2 regions of the Fusibacter sp. JL298sf-3 genome follow, and region 2 is predicted to be linked to the other one. Evidence: riboswitches for the same ligand, from Rfam matches in the RefSeq annotation. Region 2 holds a riboswitch; the other holds the start of a gene.
What was found. Region 2 has a riboswitch for cobalamin ahead of ACR6HW_RS11120 (ribonucleoside triphosphate reductase). Riboswitches for the same ligand answer to the same signal wherever they lie in the genome.
Positions count from the first base shown of each region.

Region 1: it holds a riboswitch for cobalamin, as region 2 does, so the genes downstream of both, cobT (nicotinate-nucleotide--dimethylbenzimidazole phosphoribosyltransferase) here and ACR6HW_RS11120 (ribonucleoside triphosphate reductase) in region 2, are expected to answer to the same signal.

Region 1 is NZ_CM132608.1:1,322,313-1,328,401, forward strand. Features, by position in the region: gene ACR6HW_RS06525 (hypothetical protein) at 201-626, opposite strand; gene ACR6HW_RS06530 (pyridoxal phosphate-dependent aminotransferase) at 836-2,020, opposite strand; cobalamin riboswitch at 2,168-2,343, shown strand; gene cobT (nicotinate-nucleotide--dimethylbenzimidazole phosphoribosyltransferase) at 2,475-3,527, shown strand; gene ACR6HW_RS06540 (branched-chain amino acid aminotransferase) at 3,695-4,720, opposite strand; gene ACR6HW_RS06545 (NAD(P)H-dependent flavin oxidoreductase) at 4,991-6,067, shown strand; gene ndk (nucleoside-diphosphate kinase) at 6,051-6,089, opposite strand, start outside.
Region 2 is NZ_CM132608.1:2,339,621-2,345,709, forward strand. Features, by position in the region: gene ACR6HW_RS11115 (InlB B-repeat-containing protein) at 1-1,194, shown strand, start outside; cobalamin riboswitch at 1,616-1,957, shown strand; gene ACR6HW_RS11120 (ribonucleoside triphosphate reductase) at 2,044-3,813, shown strand; gene ACR6HW_RS11125 (4Fe-4S cluster-binding domain-containing protein) at 3,810-4,313, shown strand; gene ACR6HW_RS11130 (thioredoxin family protein) at 4,617-4,844, opposite strand; gene ACR6HW_RS11135 (permease) at 4,869-5,873, opposite strand; gene ACR6HW_RS11140 (ArsR/SmtB family transcription factor) at 5,886-6,089, opposite strand, start outside.

The DNA.
Region 1 (6,089 bases), 1.0 Mb from region 2:
CGTCTCTAACGATGGTCTTTGTTTTTTAATGTGCTCTCGACGCACAACGTCGGCGCCGTTACTATGCCCCCCAAAAAAGCCTAAAGCCCCTTTAAAAAACGGGCTCCTGCTATTTTTTCGATATGCCAACGGTACTTGTCCGGCAACTCTTTGTCTACAGCAATCACACGAACGACAGCTGCTTATGGCAATCCCCGCGATTAAGAATCACTTGCTTTATGTGCGCCACAATAAAATACAGCACACATTGCTAAAAATGAAACACCATACACCAATGCCGTGGAGATTCTCGCAAACAAAGCCATCAACCCGACAAGTGGTAAATAATAAAATTGAGTTGCGACACCTACGACGTTTGACCAATAATGTCCCAAAATAACCACTTGGTACAAAAGCAACAGCAGCACCGCAAAGGCCATTGCGTTGCCGATAAGAAACGCCGACTTTTTATTTTCAACGAGTTTATTCGAAAACCGTCCAACAAAGAACCAAGCGATTAGAAAAGCGATGCCAATCCCTTTATAAGGCAGCACATGTTCATAAAAGATATCTGTCGCCAAGACATTTATAAAACTCCCTAGGAAAAACGGAATACTCCCAATCAACAGCAAAATCGCCTTTTTCATTTGCCCCTCCTTCTCTCTAAGTCAACATACATTTCATCCCCTATACGTCTCTAAGTTTCTACTAAATACATCATCTGGTGCCATATCTCGTTATTGTCTCGTTCACAACAAAAAAACGGCACAACTTCTTTTCAAAATTGTGCCGGTTCTTTGATAGTGAATTCTTTTATTAAGTTGCTATAAAATCATCATGCTAGAAGGTAAAACCTCTATTTTTTATAAGTTGCTGCCAACTTTTCAAAAGCAGGTAACGAGCGGTGGATCATCTCTAAATCCACGCAATAAGAAATTCTAAAGTGTCCCGGGTAGCCAAAACCACTTCCTGGAACGAGTAGAATGTTGTGCTTTTTCGCTTCCATAACGAACTCGACATCGTCTTCGCAAAGCGCTTTCGGGAAGAAATAGAAGGCGCCGTCCGGTTTGACGATTTCAAAGCCGAGGTCTACCAAATGCTTGTAAAGCAAGTCTCTTCTCGTCTGATATTCTTGAATATCCACAGTTTCATCAATGGCGTCAGCAGTTACTTTCTGCCAAAGAGCCGGTGCGTTGACAAATCCCAGCGTTCTGTTGGCAAATGCGAGACCGCTCATTAAAAGCTCGACGTCTGCAATTTTGCTGTTCACTGCAATATAACCAATGCGCTCTCCTGCGAGACCGAGAGATTTTGAATACGAGTTGACGATAATGGAATTTTCAAAGATGTTATGGATATTCGGCACCTTGTGACCTTCGTACACAAGGGCTTTGTACGGCTCATCTGATAAGACGTAGATGGCGTGGCCGTATTCATTTTCTTTTTTCTTTACGATAGCGGCCATCTCTTTGAGTAGGGCCTCTGAGTAAATCACACCCGTCGGATTGTTTGGCGAATTGATCATTACCGCACGGGTCTTTTCTGTAATCGCCGCTTCAAAGGCGCCTAAGTCCGGTTCAAATGTTTTGTCATCTGCTTTGACGACCACTGGGACGCCGTTGTGATTTTTAATGTAGAAGTTGTATTCCGCAAAGTAAGGCGCAATGATAATGACTTCTTGTCCAAAATCTAAGATGGTTCTCAGGACGACGTTGATACCGCCTGCCGCTCCGACAGTCATTAAGACGTGTTCGCTGCCAATTGGCTTTTCAATATCTTTATTAATTGAGTTCGCTACTTTTTGACGAACTTCTTTATAACCTGCGTTGTCCATATAGCGGTGCGCGCCGGGTTCATCGGCATTGACCACTTCTTTTAATTTATCGATAACGGATTTTGGGGGTTCAAAATATGGATTGCCCAAACTGTAGTCGTATACATTGTCTTCGCCATAAGCCGCTTTTAATTTTGCGCCTTCGACGAACATCTTTCTAATCCATGATGCATTTTGTAAATTTTCTTGAATGACTTTTGAAATCATATCAACGCCCTCCTTATATTTTCGCTACAATGCATTTGCTTTCATTATAACATGAATTCCGGGTTTTGCAATTTTTTTGTACCGTTTAAAATTTTTTAACAACCCTTTGTGGAGAACTTGCGCTTGACAGCGGTTTTGTTTTCCTATAAAATTGCTATGATACTAGGTGCCTCAACTGAGGAGAATAGGGAATTAGGACGAGCCTAAGCGAACCCATCACTGTGTTGCGTAGAAGGTGTACACGATGCCACTGCCCTCGGGCGGGAAGGCGTACCCCCTCGGAGACGCTGAGCCAGGAGACCTGCCTATTATCGGCAAATTGAGCGACGGTAAAGCCCATTGCCCCCAAAGGGGGTAGTGGGCTTTTTTTAGTGAGACCCCTGTCTTTCTCCAAAGGGCGTCGACGTGCTAATAAGCCGCGCGTATTTGTAATTCATATAAAGGGGCGTATAATATGTATACACTAAACAACTGTTTAAAACAAATTGAGTCTGTAGATTTGGAAATGGCGGCGCACGTGAGAGCTCGCGTCGACCAATTGATTAAACCTCAAGGCTCTATGGGGACAATAGAGGAAATCGCCGTTCGCCTGTCGGGCATTATGCGGACGCCTTTTCCACGAATTGAACACACCGCTGTAATCGTTATGTGCGGGGATCACGGTGTTTGCGAAGAACACGTCGCCTCGGCACCTCAGCCGGTGACACTCATGCAAGCCATTAATATGACCAAAGGCCTTACAGGAATAGGCGCACTCACCAAAGCATTTGGCAGCCGACTCTATACCGTAGATATCGGAATCAACTCCGAGAAGGTGCCCTACGATGCCATTATCAATCGAAAAATCAAATACGGGACTGCCAACATGACGCAAACTGCTGCGATGACGAGAACTGAAGCCATAAAAGCCTTGGAAGTCGGCATTGAAATGGCACATACTGCCGTCGAAAATGGGGCTCACCTATTGGGCACAGGGGAAATGGGCATTGGCAACACCACACCTTCCACAGCTATTTTATCTGTTTTAACTGGTGAATCGCCTGAAGTGCTCACAGGTATGGGCGCGAACTTCCCCGAACATCTGATTCCCCACAAGGCGCAAGTTATTAAACGCGCTCTGCTGAGGAACACACCGGATCCCACGGATGCGCTAGACGTCCTTTCAAAAGTCGGGGGCTTAGATATTGCAGGAATGGCCGGCGTCATGCTCGGTGGCGCCCAGCTTAAAGTCCCCGTGGTTATCGACGGGTACATCTCCACAGTGGCAGCGCTTGTCGCCTGTGCACTGGAGCCGAAAGTCAAAGAGTACCTCTTTGCCTCTCATGTTTCCCTTGAAAAAGGGGCGGCGCTTGCAACTGAGCGCCTTGGCCTAAAACCGTTTCTCGACCTCAACATGAGGCTGGGGGAAGGGAGTGGCGCCATAATGGCCTTTAACGCCTTTCAAGCCGCGTGTGCAATGAATGCCCATATGATTACCTTTGAAGAAGCGGGGTTTGGCGTCGTCTAGTGTACCGGCGCTTACTAAAGGCGGTACAGAGACGCGTCATTTAACCCCAGCTACTAATTTAAAACTTATACAAAGCAACTAAAAAAACTGACCGCTTATTCTGAAAGACTTATAAGTCCTTCAGATAAGGGGTCAGTTTCAATTCAATAAGCTGTCTCTTTTAGGCTCTATTTAACTTTGTAAATCCAACCTTCAGGTGCCTCTACTTCTCCGAATTGGATACCTACGAGCGTATCGTAAAGCTTCTTAGTCACAGGGCCAACTTCTGTTTCGCTGTGGAAGACGTGAAGTTTGCCGCCGACTTCAATGCCGCCGATAGGTGAAATAACAGCTGCAGTACCGCAGGCGCCAGCTTCGATAAACTCGTCGAGTCCGTCTACACGGCAGTCGCGTTCTTCAACAGTCATTTTTAAGTAGTGCTCCGCCAAGTGCATTAATGAGTACTTGGTGATACTCGGCAAGATTGACGGTGATTTTGGCGTCACAAATTTATTGTCTTTTGTAATACCAAAGAAGTTTGCCGCACCGACTTCTTCAATTTTAGTGTGTGTTGCAGGATCTAAATAAATACAATCTGCGAAGCCTCTTTGAACAGCTTCTTCATGAGGCAATAAGCTTCCCGCATAGTTACCGCCAACTTTTGCAGCGCCTGTACCGTGTGGTGCAGCTCTGTCCATATCCGCAATCATAAAGTTAACCGGTGACATGCCGCCTTTAAAATATGCGCCAACCGGTACACAGAAGATACCAAACATGAATTCCGGTGCCGGTTTAACGCCGAGGTTATGTCCAACGCCAATTACATATGGTCGAAGGTATAAAGACGCGCCGGTGCCGTATGGCGGTACAAAGTGTTCATTTGCTTTAACAACTTGCATACAAGCATCAATAAATTTATCAACTGGAACTTCAGGCATTAAAATACGGCGACAGCTTCTGTTAAGACGCTTGCCATTTTCATCAGGTCTGAACAACTGAATTTCTCCGCTTGGTGTTCTATAGGCCTTTAGACCTTCAAAACACTGCTGTCCATAGTGAATCGCCGTAGAGGCTTCACTAATAGAAATCATGTTGTCCTCTACCAATTTGCCTTCGTCCCATGCGCCATCTTTCCAGATTGACACATAGCGTAGGTCCGTCTTATAATAGCCAAACCCCAAATTGTTCCAATCGATATCGACTTGCTTTTTCATCTTCCAAGCTCCTTTCACTTTTTTGCCCGTACGACATGTTGCCGCCGGGCGCTTGACCCATCGGCGTTTCACTAGCCGACGGTTTTGTGTAAAACGCTTTCTTGGAAAAAGGTTACCCACAGCTATTATATAATAGTCTCAGACAATTTACCAGTGCGATGTACAAATATAAAACCTTTATAACAAATTTATAGCATTTCAAAGACCCTTGTTGCCCGCTCTGTTCAATCGCTGTATGATGGCTGTATATACACGATATGGAGGCTCTATATGAATTTGAAAAGTTTGACCATCGGCACACTTTCTGTGCGCTACCCTATTGTTTTAGGTGCCATGGGTATCGGCGTCACGCGGTCGGGTCTCGCCAGCGCCGTTACCAATGCAGGCGGTCTCGGCGTGCTCTCCGGCGTCAATCTCGGGTACGCGGAAAGCGACTTTAAAACCAACAGACTCGAAGCCAATCTGCGCGCCCTCAAGCGCGAAATTATAAAGGCAAAAGAAAAGACAAAGAACGGCGTGCTCGGCGTCAACTTTATGGTGGCGATGAACGCCTATGCAGAACACGTTGTGACCGCAGTTAAAGAAGGTGTCGATCTCATCGTTTCAGGTGCTGGACTCCCCACGGAACTCCCGGCATTTGTCAAAAACAGCGCCACTAAACTCGCGCCTATTGTTTCTTCTGCCAAGGCCTGCGCACTCTTGACTAAAGTATGGGACCGCAACTACCAAACCGTTCCAGATGCCATTGTTCTAGAGGGCATTGAGGCCGGAGGGCACCTCGGTTTTAAGCTCAAAGAGCTCCAAGAAGAAACATACAATTACAAGATGTGCATTGAAGAAATCAAGAAAATTTTAACCCCCTACGAAGAAAAATACCATAAAAAAATACCGATTATCGTCGCCGGGGGCATCTTCGACGGCAAGGACATTGCAGAAGCCATTCATGCCGGCGCCTCAGGTGTACAGATGGCCACGCGTTTTGTCGCCACACACGAATGCGACGCACATGAGAACTTTAAAAAGCTCTACGTGTCTGCAAAGGCAACTGATACTGAGATTATTATCAGCCCTGTGGGTATGCCAGGACGCGCCATTGTCACCCCTTTAATCGGCAAATTAAAAGAAGGCATAAAGCCTCCTATTCGTTACTGCGTCGATTGTCTGAGAACATGCGACCCCAAGACCACCCCTTATTGTATTTCAAACGCGCTTATTGAAGCGGTAAACGGTCATGTGGACACCGGTCTTTTCTTCGCCGGTAAGAACGTTCACAAAGTCAAAGAAATCGTCTCTGTGGAAGCGCTTATGTCAACCCTCGTACAAGAGGCGGCTAGAACCACACTCTAATTTCTCTTTGGGCACTGTACAC
Region 2 (6,089 bases):
GCAGAAGGCTGGACATTTGTCGGCTGGGAAGGTGATGCAAGCGGCGGCTCAAGTGCAACTGTGACAATGGATGCAGACAAATCGGTAACGGCTGTCTTTGAAGAAACGCAAACGACACCAGATCCCGATCCGGTAACAGAATACACACTTTCTACTGGCGTAACCGGCCAAGGCTCAGTATCAGGTGGCGGCACGTACACAGACGGTACAGAAGTCACTGTAACGGCAACACCTGCAGACGGCTGGACATTCGTCGGCTGGGAAGGTGATGCAAGCGGCGGCTCAAGCACAACTGTGACAATGAATGCAGACAAATCGGTAACGGCTGTCTTTGAAGAAACGCAAACGACACCGGATCCTGATCCGGTAACAGAATACACACTTTCTACTGGCGTAACCGGCCAAGGCTCCGTATCAGGTGGCGGCACGTATACAGAAGGTACAGAAGTCACTGTAACGGCAACACCAGCAGAGGGCTGGACATTCGTCGGCTGGGAAGGTGATGCAAGCGGCGGCTCAAGCACAACTGTGACAATGGATTCAGACAAATCGGTAACGGCTGTCTTTGAAGAAACGCAAACGACACCGGATCCCGATCCTAATCCGGACCCAGATCCAACACCGGATCCCGATCCGGAACCGGTCGACCCGACACCAGTCGATCCAACACCTACACCAGAACCGGAACCAGAACCAGTTCCAGCGGGCCCACAAGGGTTTGTAGAAGTCAGCTACATCGATCAAGACGGTTCGGAATTGGCATCTGCTTTTACCTTCTCAGGTGAAATCGGCACCAATTACGGCACATCGGCGAGATCGTTCAGTGGTTACGAACTGGTAGAGTCACCGTCTAACGCATCAGGTACTTTTGCTGACGGCACGATCTCAGTCACTTACAGATACTCAGACGGCTCAGATGAAGTCGAGCTCGAAGTAGAAGAAACGCCACTTGGCCCTGCTATCGACACGACAGAAGAAACGCCTGAAACGACAGAACCGGTTGTCGAAGAAACTGAGACAACAGAAGAAACAGAAACCCCTGTGGAAGTACCGGAAGGTGAGATTGTTCTCATCGATGAAACCACACCGGAAGGCCCTGCGGCATTGCCTAAGACAGGTCAACTGCCAATAAGCCTCTACTTCGGTATCGGTAGTATCCTTTCAGCAGCAGGTGTTTATTTAAGAAGAAAATAAAGTGAGATAGAGCCAAAGGCTGTCCCGAAGGGGACAGCCTTTGGCATGTGTGTTTAAAGGGACGGTTCTTTTGTGCCGTTGGTGGCAAAAAGGGCCGTGTGAAAAGGATGTACACCGTGAAAAATCAAAGGCTGTGGCCTGTGTACGGTGCATTTGGCGCCTTCGGTACGGCTTATGTGAAAGAGACGGCGGCAACAAAGAGTTCAGAGGCATTTTAAATGGAGAGATGCGGTAGAAAAGAGGCGTTTACGAACGTTTAGAGGCCGTTGGGGGTGTGGTAAAAATGGAAAAAACCAGTGGATTCCGGCACAAAAGAACCGTCCCCCCTTGACAATTAATTCACTTAGCGCTACAATCAAATTAGCTACAAATTGTGCATATGTGGATAAAAAACGCCACTTATCCACAATATATTGTAATACAACTGTATAGCATCTTTGGTGCGTACTTGAGAAATCAGGGCGCTTAAAAGGGAAGATTGGTGCAAAGCCAACGCGGTCCCGCCACTGTAAAAGACTGCAACGCTCATACCTCTGTGAAAACGGGAAGGGAGCGATTGCTAGTGTACTGTCTCGTTGAGATTTAATTAAAAATGCCAGATAGTCTGTATCCGTGCAAGGCAAAATATCGACGACAATGCGGGACGTTGTCGAGAGATTTTAACGCCGCAATGATGCAGAATAGATGAGCAGTTTTTTAATTGTGAACGATACAGTACACTACTGTCTTGAGCCAGGAGACCTGCCTGAGATGTGAGAACGCTAAAGCTCACGAGGATGAGACATGCGAACAAGCGCCGTCACCGGCGTCAGTTCCCTGTGTATTCGTGTCTTAAAGACACTTTTTTTTATGCGACAAGGAGGAAGGGCAATGCTCAAAAGCAAAGATATCGTGGAATCGTATTTACTTAAAAGCGACTGGCGGGTCAAAGAAAACTCAAACTCACCGTTTTCATTTGGCGCCTTAAACAAACATATAGCGGCAGAAGTCTCCAAAGACTATTGGCTCAGAGAAGTGTACCCAAAGGCCATTGCAGAGGGTTACATAAAGGGCGATTACCACATACACGACCTCGGCGGCATCACCCTCTACTGTTGCGGCTACTCGCTGAGAAGCGTCATACGCAAAGGGGTTCAAGGGGTTCCCAATATTCCGACGTCCACGCCGGCGAAACACTTTGCCTCTATACTCAACCAGTTGGCCAACCTCATCACCGTCTTTCAAAATGAAATCATGGGTGCCGTGGCCTTCAGTTCCGTCGACACCTATTTGGCGCCGTTTATCAAAGAAGACGGCCTCTCGTACGAAGATGTCAAACAGAACCTGCAAAACTTCATCTTCTCCATAAACTCCAATTCCAGAGGTGGCGCAGAGCCTGCTTTTAGCAACATCACACTGGATTTGACGCCGCCAAAAGACCTCATCGACCAAAGCGTCTACGTCGGGGACGGACAGCTGGACTACACTTATCGCGCCTGCCAAGAAGAAATGAACCTCTTCAACCGAGCGTTTTACGAGTTGATGAACACAGGGGATGCCAACGGCAGACCGTTTGCGTATCCGATTCCCACCTACAACATTCACGAGCGCTTTGACTTCGACAACCCGCTCAACGACGCCCTCTGGGAAATGGCAGGCAAATTCGGCTACCCGTATTTTGCCAACTTCATCAACAGCGACATGAGCCCTGAAGATGCGCGCAGCATGTGCTGTCGCCTGCGACTGGACCTCCGAGAACTGGAGCGCAAAAACGGGGGACTTTTCGGCGCAGGAGAAAGCACGGGCTCCATTGGCGTCGTCACATTGAACATGGCGCGGTACGGCTATAGGGCCAAAACCAAAGCCGAACTGTTCGACCTCATCGACTGCAACATGACCCTTGCGAAAGAGAGCCTCGAAATCAAGCGTGCCTTCCTTCAAGAAAACGTACTGGACGCCGGCCTCATTCCGGCATTCAGCACTTATGTCGGCACTTTTGACAACCACTTCAGCACCATAGGCCTCGTGGGCCTCAACGAAATGTGCGAGAACTTCCTCGGCAAAGACATCTTAGACGAAGCGTCCAGTGCGTTGGTCCTGGAAGTGCTCCATCACATGCGCGAAAAACTGAAGGACTTTCAAGAAGAAACCGAGCACCTCTATAACCTCGAGGCGACACCGGCAGAATCCACCGCCTACAGATTGGCGCGAAAAGACAAAGCACAGTACCCCGACATCTTGACACAAGGTACCGACGAACAGCCGTACTACACCAACAGCTGTCATATTCCGGTAAACAAAGTCGAATCGATACATCAGGTTTTCGAACACCAAGAGCCGATACAATTGTTGTTTACAGGGGGCACCGTCATCCACGTGTTCTTGGGCTCTCCGGTGTCCGGTGAAAAGGCCAAACACATCGTCAAAACCGTCTGTGAGCGGTACAAAGTGCCTTACGTGAGCCTTTCCCCGGTAAACCATTACTGTACGGCACACGGCTATATCGACGGCGCAGTGGACACCTGTCCCATCTGTGGCGAAACCGTGGAAAAATACCAGCGCATCACCGGCTATCTGCGCAATGTCAAATACTTTAACGACGGCAAAAAACAAGAGTTCATAGAGAGGCGACAGCTATGAAAATTCGATACAAATGCATCGAGCACGAACGCGTCGAAGACGCGCCTTTCGTCGGTGCGCTCATCGGTGCCATCGGGTGCCGCATTGGATGTAAGGACTGTTTTAACGCCCCGCTCAAGCAGCTGCCGACGCTGTTTGAAGACGTCGAAGCGGTGCTGGACGCCGTACAGAGCAACCCGTTTAACGAGGGGCTGATCTTCGGCGGTCTCGAGTGGTCAGAGCAACCGGAGGAACTGGTGGCACTGGCTTCAGAAGCGCTGAACAGAGGGCTGAAAGTCATGGTATACACAGGCCTCACACTGGAGGCGTTTCTCAAGAGCGTCCCTGCCATCGACAGCTTGGAAGGGACACTCTACCTGAAATACGGCAGCTTTAATGTGACGGCGCTCAGCACCGACCATCTGGACCACGGCGTCAAGCTGGCGAGCACCAATCAGCACATCGCTACTTTAAGGGACGGTTCTTTTGTGCACGATTCCACTAGTATTTACCATATTTAGGCGCCTAGCAATGCGTGGACAGCTTGTGTAATGGGTTGACAGATATAAGACTAAATCCTTATAAAAACTATATTATTAGAGGCGCCATTCCAAAGTAATCGCCTGAGGGCAGCAGAACAAGGGACACCGCGATTTTTATGAGGTGTAGGTGTTTTCAAAAGTGGTGGTTGAGCTGTTTTAGGCTGCCGCACCACAAGTGTATGAAACGACAAAAACCGCTCGAGAGAGCGGTTTTGCTGTTGTTTGGCATTAAGTTTTATCCGTAGACGGCATATGAAGTGCACAAAAGAACCGTCCCTTTGGTTACAGCAACTTTTCTATAGCGCTGGCGGACAACACTTTGCCCGTAGCCACCACTTTGCCGTCGACGACGAGCGCCGGTGTGGACATGACGCCATACGCCATAATGTCCTGAAGTGCTTCCACTTTTTCCACAGAGGCGGTAACGCCTTTGGCGTTTAGAGCCGATTGGACATTGTCGTACAAATCGTTGCATTTTTTACAGCCGGTTCCCAAAACTTTAATGGTCATAATAACCCTCCTAATGAATAATCGTTAGACAAAGAGAAACGCAAAGGCGTTGAACAAGAAGCCGATAATGAGAATACCGGCGGTGACGATACCGGTGAACACCACGAGCAGCCGTGTTTTCACCACTTTTTTAAGCAAAATCAAAGACGGCAGTGACAGCGCCGTAACCGCCATCATAAACGAAAGTGCCGTGCCGATGCCCACGCCTTTTGAGACCAGTGCCTCTGCAATGGGGAGTGTGCCGAAGATGTCGGCGTACATTGGAATACCTGCAAAGGTCGCCAGCGGCACAGCGTACCATTTGTCGTCGCCGAGAATCAGCTCAATAAACGATTGCGGCACCCAGTTGTGAATAAGAGCGCCGATGCCGACGCCGATGAGAATGTAGAGCCAGACCCGCTTTACAATGTCGGTCACTTGTTCCTTACAGAACGCCAAGCGCTCCCCAAATGTCGGGGCCTCTGAATCTTCTGCTGCCACGTGACCGTTGTACACAAAAGGCTCCACATACTTTTCCATTTTGGCCTTACTGATAAGCGTGCCGCCGACGACGGCGAGTAAAACGCCGGTGACGACATACGCCAGTGCAATGCGCCAGCTGAAGACCCCTGCGAGGAGCAACACCGATGCGAGGTCCACAAGCGGCGACGAAATCAAGAAAGAAAATGTCACGCCAATGGGCAAACCGGCGCTGGTAAAGCCGATGAACAGCGGGATAGACGAACAGGAACAAAACGGCGTTACAGTGCCGAGCAATGCGCCGAATAAGTTGGCCTTGACGCCGGTGAAGCGCCCGAGAATTCGGCGTGTCCGTTCAGGTGGAAAATAACTCTGTATATAAGAGATTGTAAAAATCAATACCGACAGCAACAGAAATATTTTGATGACGTCGTAGATAAAAAAATGCAAGCTGCCGCCGAGGCGTGTGGAAGTGTCCAGACCAAACACCGATTCCAGTACTTGGCGCACGCCGTCGTTCAGCCAATTCATTTTAAGCAGTTGATCGTTTAAGAAACGAAGTAATGGCATGGTGGTCTCCTTTTAAGGGGTACATTTTTCGAGGTACTGCGCGCGACCGGAGAGGCGCTTGACGTCCTCGGCGTACAAGGCGTAGGTTTCAGGTGCAGTACTTACAGCCGTTTCGACCGTTTCCAGCACTTGGCGCAACCAGTGACAGTCCGCTTTCAAATGGTAGACGATGAACTTATCTTTTCGAACCGATTCGACGAGGTCTAAGTCTCTGAA